One region of the Labrenzia sp. R5_0 genome, then DNA from elsewhere that is predicted to be linked to it. Evidence: riboswitches for the same ligand, from Rfam matches in the RefSeq annotation. Region 1 holds a riboswitch; each other region holds the start of a gene.
What was found. Region 1 has a riboswitch for thiamine pyrophosphate ahead of J7447_RS11140 (hydroxyethylthiazole kinase). Riboswitches for the same ligand answer to the same signal wherever they lie in the genome.
Positions count from the first base shown of each region.

Region 2: it holds a riboswitch for thiamine pyrophosphate, as region 1 does, so the genes downstream of both, thiO (glycine oxidase ThiO) here and J7447_RS11140 (hydroxyethylthiazole kinase) in region 1, are expected to answer to the same signal.
Region 3: it holds a riboswitch for thiamine pyrophosphate, as region 1 does, so the genes downstream of both, thiC (phosphomethylpyrimidine synthase ThiC) here and J7447_RS11140 (hydroxyethylthiazole kinase) in region 1, are expected to answer to the same signal.
Region 4: it holds a riboswitch for thiamine pyrophosphate, as region 1 does, so the genes downstream of both, J7447_RS26465 (ABC transporter permease) here and J7447_RS11140 (hydroxyethylthiazole kinase) in region 1, are expected to answer to the same signal.

Region 1 covers NZ_JAGHRK010000002.1:497,520-504,906, reverse strand. The annotation lists gene J7447_RS11165 (xanthine dehydrogenase family protein molybdopterin-binding subunit) at 1-1,756, shown strand, start outside; gene sbmA (peptide antibiotic transporter SbmA) at 1,955-3,211, shown strand; gene J7447_RS11155 (DMT family transporter) at 3,317-4,318, shown strand; gene J7447_RS11150 (hypothetical protein) at 4,557-4,964, opposite strand; gene J7447_RS11145 (Lrp/AsnC ligand binding domain-containing protein) at 4,985-5,221, opposite strand; TPP riboswitch at 5,429-5,539, shown strand; gene J7447_RS11140 (hydroxyethylthiazole kinase) at 5,608-6,381, shown strand; gene thiD (bifunctional hydroxymethylpyrimidine kinase/phosphomethylpyrimidine kinase) at 6,418-7,224, shown strand; gene J7447_RS11130 (TRAP transporter substrate-binding protein) at 7,226-7,387, shown strand, end outside.
Region 2 covers NZ_JAGHRK010000001.1:1,385,986-1,393,372, reverse strand. The annotation lists gene J7447_RS06420 (LysR family transcriptional regulator) at 1-105, shown strand, start outside; gene J7447_RS06415 (thiamine phosphate synthase) at 133-738, opposite strand; gene J7447_RS06410 (thiazole synthase) at 735-1,508, opposite strand; gene thiS (sulfur carrier protein ThiS) at 1,514-1,711, opposite strand; gene thiO (glycine oxidase ThiO) at 1,695-2,672, opposite strand; TPP riboswitch at 2,834-2,954, opposite strand; gene J7447_RS06395 (DNA topology modulation protein FlaR) at 3,002-3,526, opposite strand; gene J7447_RS06390 (pirin family protein) at 3,673-4,608, shown strand; gene J7447_RS06385 (DUF6030 family protein) at 4,577-5,419, opposite strand; gene J7447_RS06380 (class II aldolase/adducin family protein) at 5,720-6,427, shown strand; gene J7447_RS06375 (ROK family protein) at 6,430-7,323, shown strand.
Region 3 covers NZ_JAGHRK010000012.1:23,766-31,152, reverse strand. The annotation lists gene repC (plasmid replication protein RepC) at 1-184, opposite strand, end outside; gene repB (plasmid partitioning protein RepB) at 408-1,409, opposite strand; gene repA (plasmid partitioning protein RepA) at 1,413-2,606, opposite strand; TPP riboswitch at 2,876-3,001, shown strand; gene thiC (phosphomethylpyrimidine synthase ThiC) at 3,093-4,901, shown strand; gene J7447_RS30380 (methyltransferase) at 5,677-6,522, opposite strand; gene J7447_RS30375 (hypothetical protein) at 6,526-6,981, opposite strand.
Region 4 covers NZ_JAGHRK010000006.1:252,344-259,730, forward strand. The annotation lists gene J7447_RS26445 (DMT family transporter) at 1-757, opposite strand, end outside; gene J7447_RS26450 (MFS transporter) at 1,075-2,346, shown strand; gene J7447_RS26455 (adenylosuccinate synthase) at 2,630-3,922, shown strand; gene J7447_RS26460 (hypothetical protein) at 4,187-5,959, shown strand; TPP riboswitch at 6,041-6,147, shown strand; gene J7447_RS26465 (ABC transporter permease) at 6,205-7,050, shown strand; gene J7447_RS26470 (ABC transporter substrate-binding protein) at 7,073-7,387, shown strand, end outside.

The DNA of each region.
Region 1 (7,387 bases):
CTTCGAAAAGGCTGACAAGGTCGTTTCCATCGACGTCGTCAACAACCGGATCGTCGCCAACTACATGGAGCTGCGCGGCTGCGTTGCCGAATTCGACGCTGCGAGTGATCGGTTCAAGCTGACGGTCGGCACCCAGGGCGGTCACGGACTGCGTGACATCATCTGCAGCATTCTGGATCTGGAAGCTGACAAACTGCAGGTGATCACGCCGGAAGTCGGTGGTGGCTTCGGTACGAAGATGTTCTGCTACCGCGAATACCCGCTGAGCATGGTCGCGGCTCGCGAACTTGGACGGCCAGTGCGCTGGACGGGTGAGCGCATGGACCACTTCGTGACGGATGCGCATGGCCGGGACAACGTCACCCACGCGGAACTGGCGCTGGACGCCGACTGCCGGATCCTGGGGCTCAAGGTGCACGTCAAGGCTGCCATGGGTGCCTATCTGCACCAGTTCGGCCCGTTCATTCCCTTCGTCGGCACATCGATGACCTCCGGTCTCTATGACATTCCGGCCGTCTTTGCGAAGGTCGAGGGCGTCTACATGCACACGGTGCCGACGGATGCCTTCCGCGGCGCGGGCCGTCCGGAAGCTGCCTATCTGATCGAGCGTCTGATCGAGAAGGCGGGAGAGGAAACCGGTGTCGGATCGGTAGAGATCCGCAAGCGCAATTTCATCAAGCCGGAGCAACTGCCTTACACGACCCAGACGGGGCGAATGTACGACACCGGCGATTTTTCCGGCCATCTGCAAAAGGCGCTGGAAGTTGCCGACTGGGACGGCTTCAAGGCCCGGCAGGACGACAGTGCGAAGCACGGCAAGTACCGCGGCATCGGCATCTGTTCCTATATCGAGGCCTGTGCCTTCCCTGGCAGCGAGGAAGCCACCCTTGAGCTCAACGACAAGGGTACGTTGACGTTGCTGATCGGTACGCAGACCAACGGCCAGGGCCATGCGACGGCCTACAGCCAGGTGATCGCGGAACAGTTCGGCATCTCCATCGAGGACATCGACGTTATCCAGGGCGACACCGACCGGGTGCGCAAGGGGGGCGGAACGGGTGGTTCGCGCTCCATCCCCATCGGCCTGCCGTCTGTCCGCGATGCGGGTATTGCGCTGGTCAAGAAGGTGAAGGAACTTGCCGCTGACCGGCTTGAGGCCGGGATCGAGGATCTTGAACTCGACGGTGGCATGGTTCGTGTGGTCGGAACCGACCAGCAGGTGACACTAGCCGAGATTGCAGCAGGTGCCGGGGAAACCCTGACCGCCCGCGAAGAGGTCAATCAGACTGAGGCGACCTATCCGAACGGCACCCATGTGTGCGAGGTGGAAATCGATCCGGATACCGGTGACGTTGCCATCGTCAACTACGTGATCGTCGATGATTTCGGTGTCACGGTGAACCCGCTTCTTCTGGCCGGTCAGGTGCATGGCGGTGCGGCCTCCGCACTCAGCCAGGCTCTGTGCGAACAGACGATCTACGACGAAGACGGCCAGCTTCTGACGGCTTCGCTACTCGACTACCGCATGATCCGTGCGGCAGACCTGCCGGACATTCACTTCGAGACCCGCAACGTTCCATCGACCACCAATGCCATGGGCATCAAGGGCGCGGGTGAAGCCGGAACCATCGGCGGCTGTGCATCGGTCATGAATGCCGTGCAGAAGGCGCTGAAGGACGGAGCAGGGGTCAGTGAGCTGATCGACATGCCGGCAACCCCGCTTCGCGTGTGGGAAGCCATCCAGGCAGCAAAGTAACGGAAACTGAAAAAGGCGCCCTTTCGAGGCGCCTTTTATCTTTCAGGCAGCAAGTTGACACCGGTAAAGCCCGGTTCTCAAGATTGTGTCTGTGGTTTCTTTTAAATAAACGTATGAATTATCCGGTTCTTGCCGCAATCTTGCGGTTCATCGGTGCGTGGCGCGAATCCTTCCGCTTCAAGAAATAGGATCCTCCCGTTGTTTCAGTCCTTCTTTCCCAAGCCCAAACTTTTCTTCCTGTCTGCCTTCCTCTGGTCACTCGCCGCAATCCTTGCCTGGTACGGGTTTGCTGAAGGACTGACAGAAACACTGGGCTTCGGCACGCCGCCACAGGGTGAGCAGCCACCCATCGGGCTGCCCTATTTCGTCACACCTGATTTTCTTTGGTTCTATATCTATTACGGCATCTGCACGCTGCTCTTCGGCGGTTTCTGGTGGATGTTCTCTCGCGACCACCGCTGGCAGATCTGGTCGATCTGGGGCTCGTCCCTGATCATTTTCATGACCTACTACAGCGTTCAGGTGTCAGTCGCGATCAACAACTGGCGCAGACCGTTCTTCGATACGCTGCAAAACGCGCTCAATGGAGAGGAAAGCGGTGTCACCGCAGCAGACTTCTACAACCTGATGCTGATCTTCGCGCAGATTACATCGGTCTGGGTCATTCTCTACATCTTCACGCGCTTCTTCGTCAGCCACTACGTCTTCCGCTGGCGTACGGCGATGAACGACTACTACGTCGAAAAGTGGTCGAATGTGCGCCACATCGAAGGTGCCTCGCAGCGTATTCAGGAAGACACGATGCGCTTTGCTTCCATCATGGAAGGGCTTGGCGTTGCATTCATCGACTCGATCATGACACTGATTGCCTTCTTGCCGGTGCTGTTTGCGCTTTCAAGTCACGTCTCGTCCCTGCCGATCGTAGGCGAAATTCCAGCGCCATTGTTCACCGCGGCAATCATCTGGTCGCTGTTTGGGACGGTTTTGCTCGGCCTTGTCGGCATCAAGCTGCCCGGACTGGAGTTCCACAACCAGCGCGTTGAGGCAGCCTACCGTAAGGAACTTGTGTACGGGGAAGATCATGAAGATCGCGCCAATCCGGCGACCTTGCGCGAGCTGTTCGGTTTTGTCCGTCAAAACTATTTCCGGCTCTACTTCCACTATCTCTATTTTAACCTGGCCCGCGGCATTTACCTTCAGTCGGACAACATCTTCTCCTATTTCATCCTCATTCCGACGATTGTGGTGGGCAAGATCACCTTTGGTATCGTGCAGCAAATCCTGACGGCCTTCAGCCAGGTGTCCTCGTCCTTCCAGTTCCTGGTGAATTCCTGGACGACGATCATCGAGCTCCTGTCCATCTACAAACGTCTGAAAGGCTTTGAGGTCTCCATTGCCGAGCGGGAGCTCGCGGTTGCCGGCGGCACCACTCCTGAACCGGGGGCGCAAGCTTAAGGTCAGGTCTGCGCAAGACGTTCAAGCCAGTTTTCTGTCCCGGCGGTTCCGCGGTCCGACGCACCGCCCGTGGCTTCATGAAGAGCGCCGGGCCTGGAAGTTGTCATGGCGTTCTTGAGCCAGAAGTCCCGTTTCTCCGGACCTCCGGCGCCTACCGGGATGACCCGGCAGGCACCTCTTATCGGAATATCGCTGAAAGTGGCCTCCACCATGGTGTTCTTCGTCATGGCAACGGCCCTCAAGATCGCCGCCGAGACGGTGCCGATCGGTGAGCTTGTGTTCGCACGGAATTTCTTCGGGCTGTTTCCGGTGCTGATCATGGTGGCGATGCGCCGGGAGTTGGGGCTCGCCTTTCGAACGGCCAACCCGCTGGGACATCTTACCCGGGCGTCCGTCGGCCTGACGGCGATGGTTTGCGGCTTCACCGCGTTGTCTCTGCTGCCCTTGCCGGATGCGACGGCGATCGGCTTTGCATCGCCGCTCTTCGTGGTGGTGCTGGCGTTTCTGCTCCTTGGCGAAAAGGTGCGGGTCTATCGCTGGAGCGCAGTCGGTGTCGGCTTTGTCGGCATTCTGGTTGTGCTGTCACCGCATCTGGGTGACGCGGAGTTGGACAGCAACTCGATGATCGGGGCCCTGATCGGCTTGACAGGAGCTGGCTTTGCCGCGCTCGCCATGATCACCGTGCGCAAGTTGTGCGAGACGGAGCGCACGTCCACGATCGTTACCTGGTTTGCGGGCATGTCGTCCGTCCTGTCGCTGCTCACGCTGCCGCTGGGCTTTCTGCTGCCGGGTCAGGCCTGGATCATTCCGAACCTGCCCACGGCAGGTCTGCTTCTGCTGATCGGCCTTGCGGGCGGTGTCGGCCAGATCCTGCTGACGCAGAGCTACCGGTTCGCGGATGCCTCCACCATTGCCCCGTTCGACTATGTCAACATGCTGTGGGCGATCATTGTCGGTTGGGTGGTGTTCAGCGAAACGCCTTTGCCCGCTGTGGTGCTGGGGGCGCTGATCGTGATTGCCGCCGGTATTTTCGTCATCTACCGCGAGCACAAGCTCGGGCTGGACCGGACAAAGGCACGCCGGGCGTCATCACCCTCGCGTTCGTAGGGGGGGAGGGAGAGACAAGAGGGCAGGTCCCGCTGTCTTCCCCGTCATTCCGGACAAGCACAGCAATGCTGTGCGCAGATCCGGAATCCAGCACTTATTTCGCGCCTTAGGCGCGGCATTACACAAAGAGAGAAGAGTTCGCTTTGCTCACGCTGATGCGCTGGATCCCGGATCGGTGCTCGGCTTTGCCTCACTTGTCCGGAATGACGGTGAATGCGGGTGGTTTCCGAAATCGGCCTTACTGGGACTTGTATTCGAACCGCTCGACAGCGCTCTTGGTGCCGTCTTTGAAGATCAGCTGCACGCTGATCGACTGGGCCGAACCCAGGGGCAGCTCCAGATAGGGCTTGTCCTTCAGAACGACATTCTGGTTGTCCGGGTCACAGGCTTCCAGTTGCCATTCCTGCTCAATCGGGTCGTCGTTCAGTCCGTAGAAGACATAGTCGATGCCGCACTTCCAGGATTCCAGGTGGGTGAAATAGATCAGCTCCTGGCCCTGCCAGTCGCGGAATGACACCCAGTTGGCCTTGGTCAGGTCCAGGATCTGCTTGATCTGCTCCGGTGGCATGCCTTGCGCGGACGCGGTCGAGCCGATCGGAGCAAGAGCGAGGGGCAGGCAAAGGGCGGCGATTTTAATGAGTTTCATGGAAATTTCCGGGTCTGAGTTCAGAAGGCCTTGAAGGTAATGATGGTTTTGGTGTCCTGAATGCCGTCGATCGGGTGGACCTTCTCGTTCACGAAGTGGCCAATGTCCGAGCCGTCGTCGACATAGAATTTCACCAGAAGATCGTAGTCGCCGGAGGTGGAGTAGACTTCGGACGCAATTTCCGCATCGGCGATCGCATTGGCGACCTGGTAAGTCTTGCCCAACTGGCATTTGATCATCACGAAAAACGGTACCATGGGGCGCTCCGGGCAGTTGGTGTTTGAAGGGGGTGAACGTGTCACCTGAACCATCAGCCGGGCTGTTCGGTCAGCCAAACATGCCGGGCAACAGATTCACGAAAGCAGACTAGGACATCGCCTATCTCCTCCCGCCAGTCAATTGCCGAGTAGCCGCTCTGCACAAGCCGGGTCTTGCAATCGCACGGCCGGCTTGTTAGCAGTGCAATCATCTCATGGGGGTGCCCGGCCATCCTGGACCGGGCTGAGAGGCGGCCTGCCAACTCCTTGAACCTGATCCGGCTGATACCGGCGGAGGGATTTGAGATCATGATGCACACACCACTCCCTTCAACACGTCCTTTCCGGAATACCGGCAACGGGCTTTCTGTCGCAGGAGAGCCGTCATGAGCCTTTCCGTCGCTGCTTCCACGCAGGCCCTGAGCGCCGAACAGGTCTTCACCCTTCTGGAAAGGGTGCGGCAGAAAACGCCGCGCGTTCACGCCGTCACAAACGCGGTCGCCCAGAGTTTCACCGCCAATGTGCTGCTTGCGCTCGGCGCCGTTCCTTCCATGACCATCGCGCGGGAGGAAGTTGCGGCCTTTGCCGGCGGGGCTGATGCGCTGCTGGTGAACCTCGGCACCCTTGACGAGGAACGTCGTGCGGCCATTCCGCTAGCGATCGAAGCTGCCAGGACTGCCGGACGTCCGGTTTGTGTCGATCCGGTTTTCGTCAACCGGTCTCCCGTGCGCTGCGCCTATGCGCGCGACCTGCTGGGCCTCAAGCCGGATCTGGTGCGGCTCAATCCGGAAGAACTCACCGCTCTCTTGCCGGAGCGGGCGGATGCCGATGCATTGATCGAGGCCGGTACGGTTTTTGCGGTTACCGGCCCGGAAGACAGGGTCGAGAGCCGCGGCGAGGATTTCCTGCTGCGCAACGGCGATCCACTGATGTCACGCGTGACGGCCACCGGCTGTGCCGGCGGTGCTGTTCTGGCAGCGTTCCTGAGCATCGAAAAGGACAGGGCGCTTGCAGCTGCTTGCGGACTGTCCGTCTTCAACATTGCCGGCGAAATCGCGGCCAGCCGGTCAGGCGGGCCAGGCAGTCTGGTGCCGGAGTTGCTCGACGCACTCTATTGCCTGACTGACCGCGACATTGAAGCCCGTCTCAAGACCGGCTGACGCAGCCTTTTCGGCATCTACTCCCAGGAGGTTCCTATGACCGCAATTGCGGTAACCATTGCAGGATCGGATTCCGGCGGCGGAGCCGGCATTCAGGCTGATCTCAAGACCTTTTCCGCAAACGGCGTCTTTGGTGCCAGTGTTATTGCAGCCCTGACGGCGCAGAACACGCTTGGCGTCAGCGCCATCCATGATGTGCCGCCGGAGTTCGTGCGGGCCCAGATGACGGCCGTCTTTTCCGACCTTGCCGTCAAGGCGACAAAGATCGGCATGCTGTCGCGTGTCGATACGATTGAGGTGGTAGCTGAAGGGCTTCGTGCACATGAGACTGGCCCGGTTGTGCTTGACCCGGTGATGGTGGCTGCCTCCGGTGACCCGTTGCTTGCCGACAGTGCGGTCGACACGCTGATTGCCTTGCTGCTGCCGCTGGCCGATATTGTTACCCCGAACCTGCATGAAGCTGCCCGCATGTTGCAGGGCGACGTCGCCGCAGACGAAACGCAAATGCAGGCGCAGGCAGAAGGTCTGCTCGGTCTTGGAGCCAATGCGGTTCTGCTCAAGGGCGGGCACGGGTCTGGCGCGAATAGCGCTGATCTGCTTCTGGATCGCAACGGCAATGCGGTCTGGCTCAGGTCAGAGCGGATCAAGACCGACAACACGCATGGCACCGGTTGCACCCTGTCATCCGCGATTGCCTCGGGTCTCGCCAAGGGGCAGGGCATGGAAGCGGCCGTCAGGTCCGCAAAGTCCTATATTCAGGCCGCCATCGCTGCTGCCGACACGCTTCACATCGGCAGTGGTCATGGGCCAGTCCATCATTTCCACGCGTTCTGGAGCAAGTGAGATGACCGATCAGCCAAAAACCGAAACCGGACGGATCAGCCGTCGCGGACTTCTGGGGGCTTCCGCCGCCGCCGGTGCAAGCGCGTTGGCCGCCCCGGCGGTGGCGCAGGAGCAGGCGACGCTGGAATGGAAGATGGTCACATCCTGGCCAAAGAACCTGCCG
Region 2 (7,387 bases), on a different contig from region 1:
TACTGGATGGTGACACATGAAAGTTCGCGCCCTCTCCGCCATGTCGCCGCGGCACAGAAATTTCTGCGCGATCAAGTCGCTCACGATAAAGCGATTTTCGTTTAGCCAGGCCGAAGGCGAAACGCACTCAACCTACCGCCAGGGATCTGTCGCCATTATCCATTCCCTGGTGCGCGCTTCCGGATCGGCATTCCGGGTGATGTCGGTGACAACGGCTGCGATATCTGCGCCGTTCTCGAACACACCCGGCAGACGTTCCGGATTGAGGCCGCCAATAGCAACAAGCGGCAATTCGCCGATCTGCCGCTTCCACCGTCCGACCTTTTCAACGCCTTGGGGCGCCCATTTCATTTCTTTCAGGATCGTTGGATAGACAGGCCCCAGCGCGACATAATCGGGCTCGACAGAAAGAGCGGTTTCCAGTTCCTCGCCGTCATGGGTCGAAACGCCGAGTTTCAGACCGGCCTTGCGAATGGCCGCCACATCGGCGTCAGCAAGGTCTTCCTGACCAAGGTGGACAAAGTCGCAGTCCAGCTCAATCGCGAGCTGCCAATAGTCGTTCACGACAAGTTGGCAGCCGTGCTTTTCGCAAGCGCTCTTGGATGCTGCGATTTCCTTGCGCAGGACTTCGTCGCTCGCGTCCTTGATGCGCAGTTGAACCAGTTTGACGCCAAGCGGAACCAGCCGCTCGATCCAGTCGGAACTGTCGACGATGAGGTAAAAGGGATCGAGCTTCATTCAAACACCGCCATTCCGAGAACCGGGGTAGAAGGAACCGCCATGTCGCGAGGTTCCAGGGGTTGGGCTTCATAGGCCAGGCGACCGGCCTCAATTGCAACTGCAAAGGCTTTGGCCATTGCGACAGGGTCTCCGGCCTTTGCCACAGCCGTATTCAGCAGTACCGCATCGAAACCGAGTTCCAGAACAGCGGCCGCATGGGACGGTCTGCCAAGACCGGCATCCACAACAAGTGGGATGCCTCTGAAGTGACTGCGATAGGCACGAAGGGCATCCGGATTGACCGGCCCCTTCGCCGAACCGATTGGCGCACACCAGGGCATCAACACCTGGCACCCCGCCTCAAGCAACCGTTCGCCGACGACAATATCGTCCGTCGTATAGGGAAACACCTTGAAGCCGTCATCGCTCAGGATACGTGCGGCTTCCACGAGGCCAAAGACATCCGGCTGCAGGCTGTCGTGATGACCGATCACTTCCAGCTTGATCCAGTCGGTTCCAAAAAGATCGCGTGCCATTTTTGCGGTGGTGACGGCTTCCTTCACCGAATGACATCCGGCAGTGTTGGGCAGAACCTTGACGTTCAGTTCCCGGATCAGGTCCCAGAACCGGCCGCCTCCGCCACTTCCTGCCGTTTCGCGCCGAAGGGACACCGTCAGAATTTCAGCCCCGGATACCTTCACCGCGTCCGACAGAATTTGGGGTGATGGGTACTGGGCAGTTCCAAGCAGGAAACGCGACGCAACGCTTTCGCCATAAACTTCAAACATAGGCGTCATCCTCCCTGCATCGGCGACAGGATCTCGATACGGTCGCCAGCTTGAAGGACGCAAGCGCTTCGTTCTTCAGCACAAACCAGATCGCCGTTGCGCGCCGTTGCAAGAAACTCGTGGTCATAGGCCAGTTCGTCCAGAAGCGCAGCCAGCGTCGCGCTGACAACTTCCTGAGGTTCGCCGTTAATGGTTAGCTTCAAGGGACTTCTCCTGAAGGTGTTGCACGATCCTGCCTGCCGCCTCCATGGCAAAATGCGGAGCAAGCAGGAAGCCGTGCCGGTAGAATCCGTTCATTGACAACGTGTTGCCGGTAAACGTGAGACGAGGAAGATTGTTGGGATATGCCGGGCGGAGGCCCACCCCGGTTTCGATGATCTTTGCCTCCGCAAATCCCGGATGCAGGCTGTAGGCGGCATTTAGGAGTTCCATGGTGGACCGAACACTGACCGCTCCCTGGTCACCGCTTTCGATCATGGTTGCCCCGACCATGAAGACGCCGTTGTCACGAGGCACGACATAGACCGGGATGCGCGGGTGCAGAAAACGCACCGGCCGCGAAAGCGAGACCTCCGGCGCGTGGAGGATCAGCATTTCACCGCGTACGGGACGCAAGTGCGGATCCGGCGAGGCCATGCCGGTACAATCGGCGACAAGATCGGTCGCCGCGGTGAAGTGCTGCGCCTCTAACCTCACCTCGGCACCGCTTTCAGACACCTTTGCCCGCAATGCCGTGAGGGCCCGCCGCGGATCGAGATAGGCTTCCCCGGCAAAATGGAGCCCCTTTGCAAATCGGCCTGCGAGGTCCGGCTCGAGTGCGCCCAGCGCGTCAGCGTCGAGCCAGGCAAAGCCGCTGGTTCGAGAAGCAAAGCGACTTAACTCGCCGGTATCGCGCGGCGCGGCAACAACCAGCGTGCCATTGTGCGAAACCTGTCCCGGCAGGACTTTGCTCCACCAGCCAATGGCGGCTTGCCCGAGCCGCAGTACATCTTCCTCGGCACTTTCCCGCTCACACCATGGCGCCAACATGCCGCCTGCGAGCCAGGAGGCACTGGCAGTGAGATCCTTGTGTTTTTCCAGCAGCTCCACCCGCACACCGCGCGAGACAAGCTCATGTGCCAGTGTCAGACCGGCGACACCCGCCCCTTTGATACCGACCTTCATTCCGCCTCTCCTGCCAGGGTGGACATCAGTCGTTCGACATCACGGAATGTCTGGTATTCCGCTTGCATTCAACGGATCTCCGCAAGGACCGGAAAAGGTCCCGCATTTCGGACATTCGGCTTGGAAAGGTGGCCGGGTTGGAGCATTGCCGTGGCGAACGCAGTTGGCCGAGAACACCTTCCCTTCGCCAGCATGACCTGGATCAGGTTCGTCGGGTCCCTGCACTGCGCAAGTGCGCCAGCAGTATCTCAGCCTCTTCTGGAGGCACCCCGGGTGAGCCCCTGTTGTGCCGCCCGTCAGGCGCACCTGTCAAGAGACAGGATGAGCCTTCATCCTTGTTGCCAGGGGCGCGCCAGAAAGTCGTCGATTTCGGCAAGGGTGTTGAACCGATAGACTTTCAGATGGTCCGGAGGTTCGCGGTAGATGTGCTCCAGTTTGGCTCTGGCGGAGTGTCTCGTTCGCCAGATGAACCTCAGGAATTCAACAGTTTGCCAGTTGAACTGCTCCGGGCAGCCCTCGGCCAGATCCGGACGGCTTTGCCCATTGTATTTCACCGACCGTTTCAGCACTCGAAATATGCGGCGCGTTACCGGGACATCGAGCCAGATGAAAGTGTCGGCACGTTCGATACGTTCCGCATAGGTGCTTGAATGACCACCCTCGAAGATCCACACATCCTTCAGATGGACCTCATGCGTCAGCCGGTCTTTCTCTTCCCGCGTCCGCTCGTTCCAACCGGAGCGGTAGTGGATCTTGTCCATATGATAGACCGGCAGTCCGGTTTTCCGCCCAAGGGCAACGGCAAGCGTGCTTTTACCCGAGCCCGGGCCGCCAACGATCATCACGCGTTTCATGTCGCACCAAACAAAAGCAAGGAAGGGCCGGTCGTTATACAGATTGTGCAGGGTATGAAAACCCGAAACAGACTGTTCAATGGACACTTCGGCTTCGCAGGCCCTATCTAGTTTGCAAGACAGAATGTTCTTTGATGGAGAGGCAGATGAGCTGGTTGAATTGCCCTGATCCCGTACCGGGAAATGCTGCAACCTGTGACCCGATTGAAACGATCATCGTACCGCGGACATCCGACCTCGGCGGATTTTCGGTAAGACGTGCCTTGCCGTCTGCCAGGCGGCGGATGGTTGGCCCGTTCATCTTCTTCGACCAGATGGGCCCGGCAGAACTTTTGGTCGGCGGCGGTATCGACGTGCGCCCGCATCCTCACATCGGGTTGGCGACAGTTACCTATCTCTTCGAAGGAGAGATGTATCATCGTGACAGCCTTGGAACGGAGATTGCGATTGCCCCCGGTGCTCTGAACTGGATGAGCGCCGGCAAGGGCATCGTGCATTCCGAACGTGAGAGGCCGGAACGCCTGCAGGAAAAACGTCCCCTGTTCGGCCTGCAGAGCTGGGTGGCCCTGCCCAAACACCTGGAAGAGACCGACCCGACCTTCCAGCACCACGGCACAGAAGAACAGCCGGAATTTGCCGACAAGGGCGCTTCAGTCAAACTTATCGCGGGCGAGCTTTATGGCCACAAGGCACCGGTGAAGACAGCGTCCGACATGTTCTATGCCGATATCACGCTGGAACCGGGAGCGAAGATCCCGCTGGATGCCGGGTGGGAAGAGCGCGGTCTTTATACGGTCTCGGGCCAGATCACCATCGCCGGCCAGAATTTCGATCCGGCCCAGCTGCTGGTGTTCAAACCGGGTGATCATCTGGTGATCGAAAACACGTCTCCCGTGCCGGCTCGTTTCGTAGTGCTTGGCGGCGAACCGATGGACGGCCGGCGTTATATCTGGTGGAACTTCGTGTCTTCATCGAAAGAGCGCATCGAGCAGGCCAAGGAAGATTGGCGTCTTGGCCGTTTCGATACGGTACCCGGCGATGCGGAAGAGTTCATTCCCTTGCCTGACCGTCCGGGGCCCTGACACTCCAGCCGCTTTCCAGTGGCGGTGCTTTTTCGAACCTGTCGGCGGGCCGGATAAGGTCCGGCTCGCCAAAGTCCAGAATGATGTTGAGCCGTTGGCTTGCCAGCGGGTCCCCCGTCAGATTTGGGTCTTCCGGCGAAACCGACAGCCGCACGCCCCGGTGTGTCGTCTCCAGTTGCCTGAACCCGGAAACCGCCTCGCGAAACACTTCCGGAACCGTCCAGCCATACCGAAGCGACAGGGCGTCGATCACCAGCCAGACCGCATCAAGGCCGATCTGCATCTGGCGCGGATCTTCCACCACCAGCTTCAGCCGCAGATAATCGATGCTTTTTTCCGATGGGCCGCGCAGCAGAAAGAAAAGAGTTGTCGAACCGTAGTCGACGCTGGGTGTGGTCAAGGGCACCAGGTCGGATGCACATTGCCAGCGGCCTTCACTGAAAGGTGCCCGGCTCCAGCCAGGATTTCCGAGCCCCAGAGACCGTAATTCGTCGCATAGCTGATCCGGCTGACCCAGGAAGCTGCGTTTCAGCTCCGCGGACAGTTCCGGTTCCGGAGCCAGCAGCACCTGCTTGGCCGGAGACTGCAGGGAAGAAAGCGGATCAGGCATCAAGGGGGCGGTTGCAACGCTTTCCTCACTCCCTTGCCCGGCAAGGTGCAGGAACAGGCCGCCAACGGCGAAACCGGCAGCCAGCAACGCCAGGGTTCCCCAGATGTAGTACGGCGTCACCTGAGCACGTTTACGAGATCTGGACGCGCGGGTTGGCAGGCCGGGCCTCCTGGGCTCGCCTCCTTCAGACAGAGTTTCCATGTCCGGCTCGGCCCAGCGCGGGCCCTTGGAACGGTGCCCCGGCCTCGACCTGGATTGCGCTCCCCTACCCGTCCGGTCTGCCGACATTGCAGCCGATCCAAGCAAATGCCTGAGCTTGTCTGCGAAACCTGCCATTCAGTCCCTTAACACCGCGATCCTCAACCGAGTGGTCAAGGGCACGGGATTTATCAAACCAATACCTTGAAAAGGCAACCGGATACCTGTCATGTAAGCGCCGCTTCCACGGTCGCGCAGCCAAACGTAACGCTCGCACCCGAACCAGAACCAAAGAGGCCCCGAATGCCCACCTTTCCAGGTGACACACCTGACCTGCGCCGTGCGATCATCGAGACAGCCCGTGCCTTGCCTCGTCTCGGACTGACCAAAGGCACCTCAGGAAATGTCAGTGCACGCACCGAATCCGGTTTTTTGGTGACGCCGTCGGGAACGCCTTACGAAAATCTGACTGAAGACAAGATTGTCGCGCTGGACTGGGAGGGCTGCTACCGCGGCGAGACACTACCGTCTTCCGAATGGCGGATGCATCTTGACTTCTATCTGGCGAAGCCGGATTGCGGCGCGGTGGTGCATTGCCATAGTCCTCGCGCGACCGCCCTGTCCTGTCACCGGCGCGGTATTCCTGCATTTCACTATATGGTGGCGCTTGCCGGTGGCGACCGTATCGAATGCGCCCATTACGCCACCTTCGGCACCCGCGGATTGTCCGAGGCAATGATTTCAGCACTTGGCGACAGAAACGCCTGCCTGCTTGCAAATCATGGGCAGATCGCCGGTGGAGCAACCTTGCAGAAGGCGCTTTCGACCGCGGAAGGCGTGGAAGATCTGGCAGACCAGTATCTATCAGCCCTGATCCTGGGTGAACCTGTGATACTGGATGCGGAGGAAATGACCGTAATCTTGAAAAAATTCAAAACCTACGGAAAACAAACAAGCGAACTTGAAGACGGCCAGACAGCTGCCTTCGAACTGCCAAGACGGATGGACTGAAAATGCGGCTGGGAATTGACTGGGGTGGAACCAAGATCGAAATCATCGCTCTTTCCAACGAGGGCGAGGAACTGTTCCGGCAACGGGTCGACACACCCAGGGACGACTATGAAGGTTGTCTGGAAGCAGTCCGTTTTCTGGTCGAGGCGGCCGAAAAGGCAACCGGACTGACGGGAACGCTCGGTCTTGGAATTCCCGGTTCGCTTTCCCCCAAGACAGGTCTGGTCAAGAACGCCAATTCCACCTGGATGAACGGCAAGCCCCTGGACCAGGACCTGCAGAGGGTTCTTGGCCGCCCGGTTCGTATCCAGAATGACGCAAACTGTCTGGCTGTTTCCGAAGCGACCGATGGCGCAGGTGCTGGAGCGCATATCGTTCACGCTATCATCATCGGCACAGGCAGCGGCTCGGGCATTGCCATCGACGCGAAAGCCCATCTTGGTGCCAACGGCATCGGTGGCGAATGGGGAGCGATCACCGTGCCCTGGCTAAAGCCGGAGGAGTATCCGGGTCCCGACAGCTGGATCGGCCACAAGGGCGCCATCGATCGCTGGTGTTCGGGAACGGGTTTTCAGCTCGACTACAAGGACAGGACCGGAACGCTGCTGAAAGGCCATGAGATCATGGCGCTGAAACGCTCCGGCGACGTGGTGGCAACTGCTGTCTACGAGGCTTATGTCAGCCGTCTTGCCCGTGCGCTTGCAATGTCGGCTAATCTGCTCGATCCGGATGTGTTCGTCCTGGGTGGCGGCATGTCGAATATCGACGAGCTTTATGCCGACCTTCCCCCCGCGATGACGCCTTACATCTTCTCCGATACCTTCGAGACACCGATCCGCAAGGCTATGCACGGCGACAGCTCTGGTGTGCGGGGAGCTGCCTGGCTCTGGGGGTGAGAAATCACCTGGAACCCAAAGACGACAAACCGATCCCGCGAGTTGCGGGATCGGTTCTTAGGGT
Region 3 (7,387 bases), on a different contig from region 1:
GGAGAATATCCAGGACATGGTAGGCCGTGCCATCAATACCAAGCGCCGGCGCGACGCGTTTCAGAACCAGGGAGATTTCCTTTTTGGTGACCTTCGGCCGATCCTCCTGGGACGCCAGATGCGCGCTCGCAAGGATCCCGGCAGACACCTTGCGAAAACTCGCAATCTGCTGAGACGAAGACATAAGTCCTCCTTTGCCGGAAGCGCATAAACGCGACCGGACACTGAGTGTTCAGATGCGAGACAAGCAAAAAGACGCAAGAAATCGTGCTCTGCTCAAAGACAGAACTTGCGTTGCGCTACAAGTGATTCTATGATTTTAGCTGCTACACATAGAGCATAGGCACTCGTGCTTATCTCAAGTTTGGACCCGCCCTTGTGGCGGGTTCTTTCGTTTAGAGCCTCATTTACTCCCCCCTCTCTTTCATGTAATCCGCATAGAGACTGTTCAGTTGAGCCTTCAAAAACTCATCGAATCCTGGAGCTTTAGCTCCATTTACGGTGAACGTAGTGCCGCTTTTGGTCGATCTGATCGTCACCGGTACGTGCTCAACATGTTGGACCACCATCTTTGGTTTTTTCGGCTTTATTGCTTTCTTCGCGCTGCGAAGCACGAATTCGAAACGCTCGTCCGAAGTCAGCTCTGCGATGTTGTCCGCGGACAACATTTCTCGAAGTGGCTTCCAATCAACCAATTTTGCTAACTCAGCAAGTTCCATCCATTTTCGTCGCCCTGTACCAGGAGCGGCGCCAATCGCAACAATCAATTCGACGGGCAATTCTCTGATCAGCTTGATCATTTTTGATACAGCCGCTCTGTCCACTTTGAGCGCAGATATAATGACATTCCGCTTGAACTTTTGGTCTTCCAATCGCGCTGCAAACAACGCACGTTCTATATAGGAAAGATTGGTTCTGGCACTGTTTTCCTGCCCTTGAAGAACGACCAGTTGCTCATCGTTCAACTCCCGAACGACAGCCTTGACCTTTCGATTGAGGCTTCTGGCCGCCCGAAGTCTACGATGGCCGAATGCCACCTGCATGCGACCCTTTTGAGCCGGGTTTGGACGAACAAGGATTGGTACTAATTGCCCGTGCTCATCGATTTGTTGAACAAAGTCCCTCTCGACTTCCGGGTCCGCTTCCAAACGGTCGCGAACAAATGAATCGTCTATTTGAGAGGGATCCAGTTCAACGACCTTTTGTCCTTCCAACAGTTGCCGTTCTAATTCACTAGCACGGTCCATCTGACTTGAGAGTGAGCCAAGAGTTTTTGCGATGCCTCCAACCGGTGAACTTGACCGTCTATTTGGCGTGATGCCCGCCAGTGGGCGATCCGATTTATTTGGATCCCCTTGGATTTCACCATCCTCGTCCGACGAAAAACTGATCAGGTCTTTGCGTGCCATCCCTTACCTCCGTCCCCAAGTCACGTTTAAGAGGTCTTCGATTTCCTGGTTCACGAGAGACATAGATTCCATTGCGCGATCATAAGTACCGCGCACAAATTGGCTTCTTTCGACTTCATACAAAGTTTGCTTGGTAACACCGGCATCAGAAATAGCAGTAGATTTAAGCATCGCATGTTGAAGCATGCGATTTCCAAATATTGAACGCATAAACCCGGTCATCTGGCTTTGTGGTCCATCGTTTGGTTCGAAGCGAGTAACCAAGTAACGCATCCAATCATAGCTGGTACGCCCTCCGGCCTTTTCGACAACACTCATCAATTCAGCTGTCATAGAAAGAAATTGGGACATAGACATAACGTCCAACATCTGTGGATGTACGGTGATCAATACTCCTGTGGCCGCACTTAAGGCCGACATCGTTAGAAAGCCAAGCTGAGGTGGGCAATCAATGACTACAACGTCGTAATAGCTTTCAACGCTTGTCAGCACCTCCCCTATTCGGGCGAAAAACATGGACGCTGAACGTCCTTCAGACATTGCTTTGGGCGTTTCATGCTCGAATTCCATCAATTCAAGATTGCCTGGAACAATATGGAGGTTTGGCGTATATGTGGATCGAATGATTTCGCTTAAGGCTCGAGGGTCTTCATAACGGATAGCACCGTAAAGCGTTTCTCCCTCGTCGACATCTAGTTCGGGTTGATGTCCGAACATCGCTGACAATGATGCTTGTGGATCAAGGTCAATTGTTAAAACGCGGTATCCACGCAACGCCAAGAACTGAGCCAAATGAGCAGATGTGGTGGTTTTTCCGGAACCACCTTTGAAGTTCATTACAGTGATAACCTGAAGCTTTTCATCTCCCCGACGGATCGGCACATATTTTGGCGTGCCATTTTTCTCGTCCAAGACCTGACGTATATGATCCATGTCCTCGACAGAATATGTGCGCCTACCGTTCTCGTTTGGTTCGGGGCCATGCCCATCAGCGGCGACCTGACGTAAATAGCCTTCCTTAATGCCAATCAATTTAGCTGCTTCTGCAGGCGAAAATCTTCGGATAGTCTTTTGAGAAGCAGGTGGAAAGATTTTTCGTTGATGTATCTGCAATTGATGAGCGAGCTCATTCGCGTCCGCCGAAAGTGTCGTTGGCAGGTGTTCAGCAGCACCTTCAACCAGAAGATTGGTGTCCATCTCGAAAAATCCTCGAACTGCGCATTTTTGAAAACTACGCCTCAAACTGCGCTGTTACAATATGCTCCGATTCGTTACCAATTTACAAACGCTTAACCAAGTGCATTTTTCAGCCTAGTTTCGACAAGAACTTCGCATTGTTGTCCGCGGACAACTTTTTGGAGTCACCCGGCACATTTCCTTCAACCTTTTGCCGCCAAAGTGACAGCACTTCCTCGTCGAGCCAAGCATCTCTGTATTGACAAACGCACGTGGATGATGGCCGATGGCAACGTTACCAGGGGTGCCCCGGCAAGGGGCTGAGATACTGCTGGGCCGTTGATTGATGGCAGCGCAGTGACCCGTTGAACCTGATCCAGTTCATACTGGCGTAGGGACGGTGCAAGCGCTGCAGTACGACGTTGCCCAGAATCCGGAGCGTCATGGCGTCTTTCCATCATTCCGGCTTCGAACTGGGTCTCCAACTTGAAAGATTGGAGCCTCAGAATGAACATTGCCACCAAGACTATTACGCCCGAAATCACCAAGGGGCCGCTGCCTGCCTCTACAAAGGTTTACAAGCCGGGCGAAATTCATCCCGATATCCGCGTACCAGTGCGCGAGATCGCAGTCCATCCGGCCGCCGGCGAACCGCCCGTCACGGTCTATGATGCCTCCGGTCCCTATACCGACCCGACCCAGGCGATCGATATTGAAATGGGACTGCCGCGCCTTCGCGCCGAGTGGATCGCCGCCCGCGGTGACACGGAGGAATATGAGGGCCGCATGGTCAAGCCGGAAGACAACGGCTTTGCCACCGGCGAGCGCCTGACACTGCAATTCCCTAACCTGCAGAAACCGCGCCGCGCCAAAGACGGCAAGACCGTCACCCAGATCGCCTATGCCCGCGCCGGCATCATCACGCCAGAGATGGAATTCATCGCCATCCGGGAAAACCTTGGTCGCAAGGCTGCAAACGAAAAGCTTCCCCGTGATGGAGAGAGCTTCGGCGCGGCGATCCCGGATTTTGTTACACCGGACTTCGTCCGCGAGGAAGTCGCCCGCGGGCGCGCGATCATCCCAGCCAATATCAACCATCCGGAAGCGGAGCCGATGATCATTGGCCGGAACTTCCTGGTGAAGATCAACGCCAATATCGGCAACTCTGCCGTCACCTCGTCGATGGCGGAGGAAGTCGAGAAAATGGTCTGGGCGACTCGCTGGGGCGCCGACACCGTCATGGACCTATCGACCGGGCGCAACATCCACAACATTCGTGAATGGATCATCCGGAATTCGCCGGTTCCGATCGGCTCGGTGCCGCTCTACCAGGCGCTGGAAAAGGTTGGCGGCATTGCCGAGGACCTTACCTGGGAAGTCTTCCGCGACACGCTGATCGAGCAGGCCGAACAGGGCGTCGACTATTTCACCATCCATGCCGGTGTCCGGCTCTCCTACATTCCGCTCACCGTCAACCGCGTTACCGGCATCGTATCGCGCGGCGGTTCGATTATGGCCAAGTGGTGCCTGCATCATCACAAGGAGAGCTTCCTTTACGAGCATTTCGAGGAGATCTGCGACATTTGCCGTGCCTACGACGTTTCCTTTTCACTTGGTGACGGCTTGCGTCCGGGCTCGATTGCCGACGCCAACGACGCAGCGCAGTTCGCCGAACTGGAAACGCTCGGAGAGCTGACGAAGATCGCCTGGGCGAAAGACTGCCAGGTCATGATCGAAGGCCCTGGTCATGTGCCGATGCACAAGATCAAGGAGAACATGGACAAGCAGCTTGCGGTCTGCGGCGAGGCGCCGTTCTACACGCTCGGACCGCTGACGACCGACATCGCGCCGGGTTACGACCATATCACCTCGGGCATCGGTGCCGCGATGATTGGCTGGTTCGGCACGGCGATGCTCTGCTACGTCACGCCGAAGGAACACCTCGGCCTTCCCGACCGCAATGATGTGAAGACCGGTGTCATAACCTACAAGATCGCCGCCCATGCCGCCGACCTCGCCAAGGGTCATCCGGCAGCGAAGGTCCGCGACGACGCCCTGTCGCGCGCCCGTTTCGAGTTCCGCTGGGAGGACCAGTTCAACCTCGCGCTCGATCCGGAAACGGCCCGTTCGATGCATGACGAGACCTTGCCGAAGGAAGCCCACAAGGTCGCGCACTTCTGCTCCATGTGCGGTCCGAAATTCTGCTCCATGCGGATTTCCCACGATATCCGCGACGCTGCTCGTCAAGAGGGCATGGAGGCGATGGCAGTCAGATATCGTGCTGGCGGCGATCTCTACATGCCAAAGGATCTGTAGTTCATTCGCAGAGGGGAGGGGAGATTCGAGGGGAGGGGTTTAGGGCTCCCTTCGCCCGATGGCCTACCGCTCGATGCGGTAGGCGAGCGGAATGGGCTCCAAAATCGGTATTTTGATAAAAGGCCTTTGCTCAGCTATTCCGGGAGCGGTCCTGCGGCACCGTTTCACGGTTTTGTCACGCTTGGCCGCCGTTTTTCACGTTTGCACACTACCGGCCGATGTCGCGAGGACATCCGATTGCCTGTTTGACATCCATCATTTGGAAAATTCAGAGAATTGACTTATATTCTTGTCCGGAGTGGGATGGCAGGTTTCCCCGCCGCCCCCTTCCCTAAAGTATGAATTGGACCCGGATTTCGATTTGCAAGGTCGTCCGGGTCTTTTTCACTTTAAGGGTAACGCTGATAGGCCAATGCCACATCGTCGTTACCTCCGGTTTGAGAGCAAGGCTGTTGCCTCAGCCGGGCTAGCCAATCCGGCCCGGTCGCGCCGCTTGCTCTGCGCTGCTGCTTTTGCTGCTCAAAACTGAATCAGGTTTCCTCTTTGTAGAGCGCTAAAACTCTCGGGTTCGTTAACTGGTCGTGCGTTGTCTCAAATGTGGCACCGTCCCATTCAATCCACGCTTCCCAACCGGTCGGCGTCGCTCTGCCGTACCATACTCGAACGCTAATCCGATTGTTCGGCAATTCTTCGACTATGGAAACTGTGTGCGTGCCGCCGAGGCCGGAATCAATGTCATAGACTTTGACTTTTCGTATCGGTCCCATGGTTCCCCTCACAGCAACGCAAGTTGTTCGGCTGGGCGAAGTGGGACGACCGGGACCGGCAGGGCGCTTAGGCGCTCCTGCACCTGACCTTGCCGGGCGCGATCCTGGGCAAACTCGTAGCAGGCAATTTCGCAAATGATCGAGGTATCCTTCCAATCGTCCCTGTACATCGAGGTATCGACGCCCGCGCCTTCATACATGTGGAACCCTGACAACTTCTGATATTCAGCCGCAGGACCGGTTTCAACCCTCTGAAAGCATTGCGCGCCGGAATATCGGAAGGCGGCGGACGCTTGCGGGACGATGAATGCGCCCCGATTGGCCAGTTCGGCCGCGATGTCGATCACGTGAAACTCAAACTGGCGGCCACGATAGCGCGGTCCATTGCCGGCGCGCTTCACGGCACCGAACGGCGGATTGGACACGGCCACGTCAAAACGCTCTCCACCAAGCTCCCTTTGCCAGTCCCTCCAGTCAAAGACATCGGCGCAGATCCAACGAGCCTCCGGCAGCAGCTTTCTGCCCACCTCGACATATCGGGGATTCAGCTCAACGCATGTCAGGTCCGGGCAATTGTCGGCCCATTTCGCGCGGTGGTGCAGGAAGTAGGACAGGATTCCGATCCCGGCGCAAAGATCGATGACGCGGCTGCCAGCGCCCCCGGCATCGATGGAGAAGTCTGCAGCCAGCCCCCAGGGCGTAAAGAACGCCCCGGATGCTCCGTTGATGTGGTTCGCGCCTTCGTGCCAGTTCTGAAACACGAAGTCTTTTTCGTCTTCGCTCAAGCGATCCTTGGTCAGGACCGCCTCGGCCTCCGCGTGGGCCTTGCGCTGCGATTTGGTGAGTTTCGCCATGGCTTAAAACTCCCCATCTACAACGATGATGGGTTCGCTCTTGTCCATGCGAATATTCAAACCTGTCAGGCCGATTCCGATCAGGTCCGGGCCTTCGAAGTTGGTCAATTCAGGATCCATCACAGGCCGGTAAACCGTGATCAGCTCCGCGATCTCCTCGACGGTCATGCGAGGCTCGGCAATGTCTCCGTGCTCATCCCTGCCCACGATGACAAGGTTTCCGGCAAACGGATTTGGAAAGTCCTTGAGGCGAACGATTGTATGAAGACCGTCTGTCAGGCCGTTGTCGTCCACGAAGACATCGTGATTGTCATCGAGGCGGGCGACATCGAAAAAGCTGCACTTGATGCGCTGTTTGACTTCCGCAATGTAGTTTGCCCGGCTTAGGGAGATATTGGCCATTGCCCCGAAAAAGGCATCGTAAAAATAGGCCGTGACGAACTCGGATTTGTTGGTCATAGAGCGATCCCTCAACCTGCGAGGCCGACACAGCAAGCGACCAGCCCGAAGCTGAACAGGCTCACGCTGACAAGCGCGCAGAATTCTTTGATAAACATCTATTTCTCTCCTTCTTCCCGTGGAACGCGGGTTCTGTCCCCGAAAGGGCAGGAGCCCGGCTCCTGCTCCTGAGACCTCGGCGGCGAGAGTGTGGGGGAGGGGGACAAGGGGAAAAAACGGAGGGGACTCCCCACCTATTTCAAGTGCTAATTTCACTTGTTTCGATCCTTGATTTCCCGGCTTCTCCCGCTGCCTTTCTGCGAGGGTTCGCAGCGCTGCGCTGCAACCCTTGCCTCGCGGCGAGCAGCGGGTGTGCAAGCGGAGAGGTCCTTCGCGGGGACCCTGCTGCACGAAGCGTGGAACGCGC
Region 4 (7,387 bases), on a different contig from region 1:
CCGGGACAAGGAGCGTGACCAGCGAAGCGTTGGTCGCGCCGGCCTCGGCCAGAATCTGGAAATAGATCAGGTAGGCAAGGGCGGTTGCCAATACGCCGAGCGCGAGCACATTGAGCCAGGCCGTCAGGCTGGGATCGGCCATGGTCCAGTTACCGGCAGTCAGAAGAGCGACCGGCAGCATGAGGGTGGTCGAGCCGAGCAACTGACCCGTTGCCGTTACTTGCGGCGGCAGCGTCTTGAAGCGGCGGGCGAAGGTCGCCGCGCAGGCATAGGAGATCGCGGCACCCAGGCAGCAAAGCTGTGCCCACAACGGGTCGCTCGCAAGGCCCGACAGGCTGCTCCACAACATGATGGCGACACCTGCAACACCCAGCACCACACCGGCAATCCTGTTGCCCTGAAGCGTTTCCTGTTTCGTCAGCAGACCAGCCACGATCACCGTGAAGACAGGCGTCGTTGCATTCAGGATGGATGCGAGGCCCGCACCGATTTCTGTCTGTCCGAGAAACAGGAGAGAGAAGGGAATGGCGTTGTTCAGCAGTCCCATGACCAGAAACGGCACGGCATATTTTTTCTCCAGCCGGTTCAACATGCCACGATGCCAAAGGATCATCAGCAGGACCGTGCAGGCAATGGAAACACGCAGGAATACGAGAACAAACGGCGGGATTTCGGCAACGGCCACCTTTGCGAACAAAAAGGACCCGCCCCAGATGGCGCCAAGGACGGTCAGCATGATCCAGTTACGAAGTGGCATTGCACGATCTCTGATTGAGTGATGTTTCTCAGGTAGCACCCCACCGGAAGGAAGAACACCCGAAACGCGAGTAGAGGACTGGTCGCTTGTAAGGATGGGGTGTGATGATTTGGGGCGCCCCTTGTTCGTTGGGCCGCCAAGACCGGTGAGGTGAAGGTGGGCGTTGTCCGGGCTGCCTTCATGCATTCGACGACGAATTGCGGCCGCCTGTCCGTTTTGTCTGTGCAAGCGTCGGTCCTGGGCTTGCGCAGTCGGTTCACTCCGGCAACAGTATCGAGGCCGCGTTTTCTTCGGCTGCTCGGAAGAGTTCTTCATTCATGACCCAGGTTGCCCCCGCAGCGGATTCCAGATCGCTTGCCGGACGTTTGACACCGTTGCTGGTTGCTGCCGCTTGCCTCCTGGGCGCGAACGGACTTTCCGTGACAATGATTTCGGTGCGTGCCAAATCGGAAGGCATGTCCGATGCGCTCATCGGGTTGCTGGGGTCGTGCTATTTCGGCGGCATGATTGTCGGTGTGCTGCTGACACCGTTTCTGATCGCGCGGGCAGGGCACATTCGCGTCTTTTCCACGCTGGCTGCAATCAGCGCCATCGCCATTCTGGCGATTGCCTTCACACCTGCCGGCTGGCTCTGGATGGTCGTGCGTCTGGTGAGTGGGGCGGCTTTTTGCGGCACGACGATGGTTCTGGAAAGCTGGCTCAATTCCATCGCCACCAATTCGTCCCGCGGGCGGATCCTTTCCGTCTACCGGATAGTCGACATGATCGCCGTCATGGGCAGCCAGTTCATGCTGCCCGCGTTCGGTCCGCTTGGTCCGGATATTCTGATCGTTCTGGCCATCCTGTTCTGTTTCGCGCTGGTGCCGATCTCCCTGACAAGTGAGCGCAATCCCGCAGCGCCGCCCGCGCGGTTCTTCGATCCGCTCATGTTGTGGCGCGTGTCTCCGGTCGCCCTTGTCGCCGTCTTCACCATCGGCCTCACCAACGGTGCGTTCCGCATGGTTGGCCCGGTTTATGCGGAAGGAATTGGACTGGGGCTTGAAACGGTTGCCGCGTTCATCGCGATCTGGGTCTTTGCCGGGGCGATCTTCCAGTATCCCGCAGGCTGGCTGTCCGACCGGCTCGACCGGCGTGTCGTGCTCGGTGTCTTTACCGTCGGTGCCGGGCTGGCCTGTCTCTTCATTTCGGGGTCTTCGACCCGGCTGGAGCTTTTTGCAGGCGTCTTCCTGTTTGGCGGATTTGCCCTGCCGCTCTATTCTCTTTGTGCGGCCCATGCCAACGACAACGCCGAGCCTGGACAATTCATCGATGTGGTGGCAGGGCTCACGCTTGCCTATGGCGTGGGCGCCATGGCGGGGCCGTTCATTGCCTCACTGGTGATGGAGCAATTCGGCCCCTCGGCCTTCTTCCTCTATACCGCCACACTGCACCTGTCGCTCGTTGTGTTCATCTTCGCGCGGATCGTCAGCCGGGACGCTGTTCCCGCAAGCAAGCGGCATCGCTTTGTCTGGCTGCTGCGCACGTCGCCGATGATTTTCAGGCTTGCGCGCAACGACAAGCCGGATGCAGGTGAGCCGCCGGCTAAATAATCTGCCGTCGCGACATTGCCGCAAATGCAGTCTAATCCGGGAAAAGTCCGTTCAGGTGCACGTCATGACTGGTCAATTGTCACAGGGGTGACCGGGCCGATCAGGAGAGCTGGCAAAAAAACCTGCTTTTGGCTCTCAATCTCCCTGCGGAGACTCGCATGAGCAGGGAAACCTGTCTATAGTCCGCGCCGTTTGCCCCGGTCCGGTTGCCGGGGCTTGTCGTGTTGGCGCCCCGGACAAGTTTCGGATGGTGCGGAAGCTGCTTCAGGAGAGCAAAGTCTAGATGGCGAATGTGGTTGTTGTCGGTTCGCAATGGGGTGACGAAGGCAAAGGCAAGATTGTCGACTGGTTGTCGGAACAAGCCGATGTCATCGTAAGGTTCCAGGGCGGGCACAATGCCGGTCATACCCTTGTCATCGACGGTGTCAGCTACAAGCTGTCTCTCCTGCCGTCCGGGGTTGCACGCGAAGGCAAGCTGTCCGTCATCGGCAACGGCGTCGTGCTGGATCCGCATGCGCTGGCAGAGGAAGTCGAACGCCTCAGCAAGCAGGGCGTCGTGGTGACGCCGGAAAGCCTGCGTGTTGCCGAGAACGCAACGCTGATCCTGTCTCTGCACCGCGAGCTTGATGCGTTGCGCGAGAATTCCAACACCGGAACGCGCATCGGCACCACCAAGCGCGGTATCGGACCGGCGTATGAAGACAAGGTTGGCCGCCGCGCTATCCGTTTGATGGACCTGAAGAATCTTGCCACTCTGCCAGCCAAGATCGACCGCTTGCTGACGCACCACAATGCGCTGCGCCGGGGTCTTGGCCAGGATGAGGTTTCCGCACAGGCGATCTACGACGAACTCGCCAGCGTTGCGGACAAGGTCCTGCCCTACATGGACAAGGTCTGGTACCTGCTGGACGATCTGCGCCGTCAGGGCAAGCGTATCCTTTTCGAAGGTGCACAGGGCGCGTTGCTCGACATCGACCACGGCACCTATCCCTTCGTGACGTCGTCCAACACGGTCGCCGGCCAGGCTGCGGCAGGCAGTGGCCTTGGCCCGAATTCGATCAACTATGTGCTCGGTATTACCAAGGCCTATACGACACGCGTCGGTGAGGGCCCGTTCCCGACCGAACTGAAGGACGAGATCGGCGAGTTCCTCGGAACGCGCGGCCATGAGTTCGGTACGGTTACCGGCCGCCGCCGCCGCTGCGGCTGGTTCGACGCTGTGCTGGTGCGCCAGACCGTCTGCACCTCGGGCATCACCGGCATCGCGCTGACAAAGCTGGATGTTCTGGACGGTCTTGATGAAATCAAGATCTGCATCGGCTACGAACTGGACGGCGAGCGCATCGATTATCTGCCGGCTTCGCAGGGTGCCCAGGAGCGCGTGAAGCCGATTTACGAAAGCCTGCCGGGCTGGAAGGAATCGACCGAAGGTGCTCGCACCTGGGCCGATCTGCCGGCGCAGGCGATCAAATATGTGCGTCACGTCGAAGAACTGATCGGTGCTCCGGTCGCTCTTCTGTCGACAAGTCCGGAACGGGACGACACAATTCTTGTGCAGAATCCCTTCCAGGATTGAGATCTGTGACGTTAGAAGCACATTATTAAGGACTGCGGTTGCGTGCTGCGAATCACCGCACGCAACCACCTTTCGTTTTCGGCGTTCCATGTGTGTGCCGAACAAACAATCTGTGTTAGGAAAAGGGTACTGCGAGGTTCTCTGTCGCGGCGAAGTTATTGAAGAAATAGCACCGGTTTTCGAAAAACTTGCTATAAGCCTGAGAATGAAACGAAATCTCGGGCCCGCAGAACAGATCCTTGCAGTCGGCCGGTAGGCAGGAAGATGGCTGATTACTATTCAATTCTGAAGAAAACGATCGCGTCTTTACCTGAAAACAATGGTGCTGCACGCAGAAGCGTTTACAGCCGTGCGCGCAATGCCATCGTCAATCAGCTGAAAGCCTATGAGCCGCCGCTGGCGCCGTCCGAGATCACGGCCGAGCAGCTGCGTCTGGAAGAAGCCATTCGCAAGGTGGAAGCCGAAGCCGCCCGCGAAAGCCTCGGTCTCAGCCCCACTGTTCCGAAGGTCGAAACGCCGACCCCGGCGCCGCAGGTTTCCGCGCCGCCCGTGACACCGCCTCCGGCTGAGCCGGTGGCAGAGGCTGCGCCGGAAGCGCCTGCGCCTGCACCACAGGAACCTGAAACAACTGCAGCACCGGTGGTGGATACCCCGGCTCCGTCGCCCTTGAAGGAAACCCTGACACAGGCCGAAGCGCTTGGCACCGCGGCCAGCCAGGCTGTTCACCACGCCAAGGAAGCTGCCGACCCGGGCGCTGCGCCTGTGCGCCAGGAGCCCTCTTTCGGCGGACCTGTGCAGCCGGAACAGACAGATGATGGCCTGTTCGAGCCTGCAGATACCGCCGGTGCGGCCGATCCCGCCGATCAGGCTTATCCGGGCGACGAGACAGCCAAGCCGAAGGACAAGTCGGCCTCCAAGAAAAGCCGCTCCAAGCGCGCCAAGCCGAGTGCTTCGGATGCGCTGCGCGGTGATTCATCCGGCAGCCGCACCGTTCCGATCGTCATTGCTGCGGGTGTCCTGTTGCTGGTGCTCCTGGGCGCCGGCGCTTATTTCCTGATGCCTGCGGGCGATGAGACTGCCGATAGCGGCAACGTGCCGGTTGCGTCTTCTTCGCAAACGCCTGTCGATACGCAGCCGGACACCACGCCGGAGCCTTCGACCGCTGCCCCCGCCGGAGAAGGTGAAGAGCCTTCGAAAAACACCGACCGCCTGTTGAACGAAGGCGAGACGGATGTGGTTGCCCCGGATGCACGTACGGTAACCACGACGACGATTACCGGACAGTCTGATTCGCCCGCGCCGGCCGATACACCGCAGGTCGATACACCAGCTTCCGCTGCGCCCGAACCTTCCCAGCCGTCCATTGTGACGAGCGGAGAAAACGATCAGTCTTCTGCGACCACCGAAAGCCCGATTGCGGTGCCGGAAGACAATCTCTCGGCCATTTCGCCTGACGAAACTTCACCGGCTCCGTCCGCCACGGCGACGGATTCCTCGGTGCAGCGCTCTATCCTTTACGAAGAAGGGGAAGAGTCCGGCGGTGCCGGAACGGCTGCGCAAGGCGCTGTCGTTTGGGGTGTCGATGAAGAAACGAATCTGGACGGCAAGGCTCTCGCGGTTCTGAGCGCCTCCATTGAAATCCCCGAGCGGGATGTGAAGGTCGACATTCGCATCAAGCCGAATGACGATACTTCCTTGCCCGCCAGCCATCTGGTCGAGATCAAGTACGAGTTCCCGGAAAACTTCGCTCCGGGTGACGTCGTCAACGTGCCAGGCCTGGTCATGAAGCCTACGGAAGAAGCTCGTGGCGATGCGCTGATCGGCGCTTCCGTGAAAGTGTCTCCGGGCTTTTTCTGGATTGCCCTTTCCAGCTTGCCGAACGAGCAGCAACGCAATCTCGCCTTGCTGCGTGAACGCGGCTGGATCGACATTCCGATGCTTTACGAAAACGGCAAGCGCGGCATCCTGACCCTGGAAAAGGGAACCGCCGGTGCAGATGCCGTTGAAAAGGCGATCACGTCCTGGCAAGCCGGCTAAGCGCCAGCCTGCCTCCTTTCAAAATCTGAAGAAGCCGCCTCACGGCGGCTTGCCTTTTTCCGTCACACAAGGCATGGTCCGCCTTGGTCCGAGGGGTGTTCCGGTTACCGGAGCTGAGATGGCGTAATGCCGAACCCTTAGAACCTGATCCGGGTCATGCCGGCGAAGGGACGGAATCCTTAGCCTATTCCCGGATCTCCATTGTCATTTTCGGCTTGTCCGAAGACGGGAGATCCTATGCGTACTTGTCTGCGACCACTGCGGTCGCCGCACATCCGAATGCCGGTATCGGCTTTCATGCGTTCCTGTTGGCCAACGGCGGCGGGGGGTGCGGGATGATGGCGTTTGCGAAAGCTGTTGCCAGGACCTTACTCGGCCTCCTGCTGACTGTCGTTATCTGGGCGGCAATCGTCCATGTGTTCGACACCCAGCATTATATCCTGCCGGGTCCGGACCGCGTCTTTACGGCCTTTGTCAAACACGCAGGCTTCCTTCTGCATCATGCCGGCATCACCGCCTATGAGACGGTGCTCGGGTTTGTGCTGGGAGCAGCCGCCGGGGCATTGCTTTCCGTTCTTTTGTGGCTGTTTCCGATTGCTGCAAGGTTCGCCATGCCGCCCATTCTGGTGACGCAGGCCCTGCCTGTTTTCGCAATCGCGCCGATCCTGGTGCTCTGGCTCGGTTTCGGGCTGGCCTCCAAGATCGTCGTCATCATCCTGGTCATCTTCTTCACGGTCACATCGACGTTTTTCGATGGCCTGCAGCGGCTTGACCCGGGTTTGTGCGATCTCGCCCGGCTTTATCGTCTGTCTCGCCTGAAGGAACTCTGGTTCTTTCGCCTGCCGTCAGGCTTGCCGGCGTTTGCCTCCGGCCTGCGGGTGGCCGCGGTGTTCGCTCCCATGGGGGCGATCATCGGCGAATGGGCCGGGGCAAAAGGAGGCCTTGCCTTCATCATGCTTCAAAGCAGCAACCGGATGCAGGCGGACATGATGTTCGCCGCCCTGATCCTGCTCGCGGCGATGGTGCTGATCATGCGCTTTGCCGTGAACCATCTCACCCGACTTCTTGTTCCCTGGCAGCCGCTCACCTAGCTGCCGCTCTACGGAGGACCTCATGAAAAAACAAATCCTGTCACTCGCATTGGCCGCCGGGCTGCTGGCATCGGGGCCGGTACAGGCCAGTGAGAAACTGACCTTGCTGCTCGACTGGTTCATCAATCCGGATCACGCGCCGCTGGTAACCGCGCAGACCAAGGGTTTCTTCGAGGCAGAAGGCCTCGAGGTTGAGATCATCGAACCGGCGGACCCGGCGATGCCGCCGAAACTGGTTGCTGCCGGGCAGGGCGATATCGCGGTGTCCTATCAGCCGACGCTTCATGCGCAAATCGAGGAAGAGCTGCCGCTGAAATGGATCGGTACGCTGGTGGAA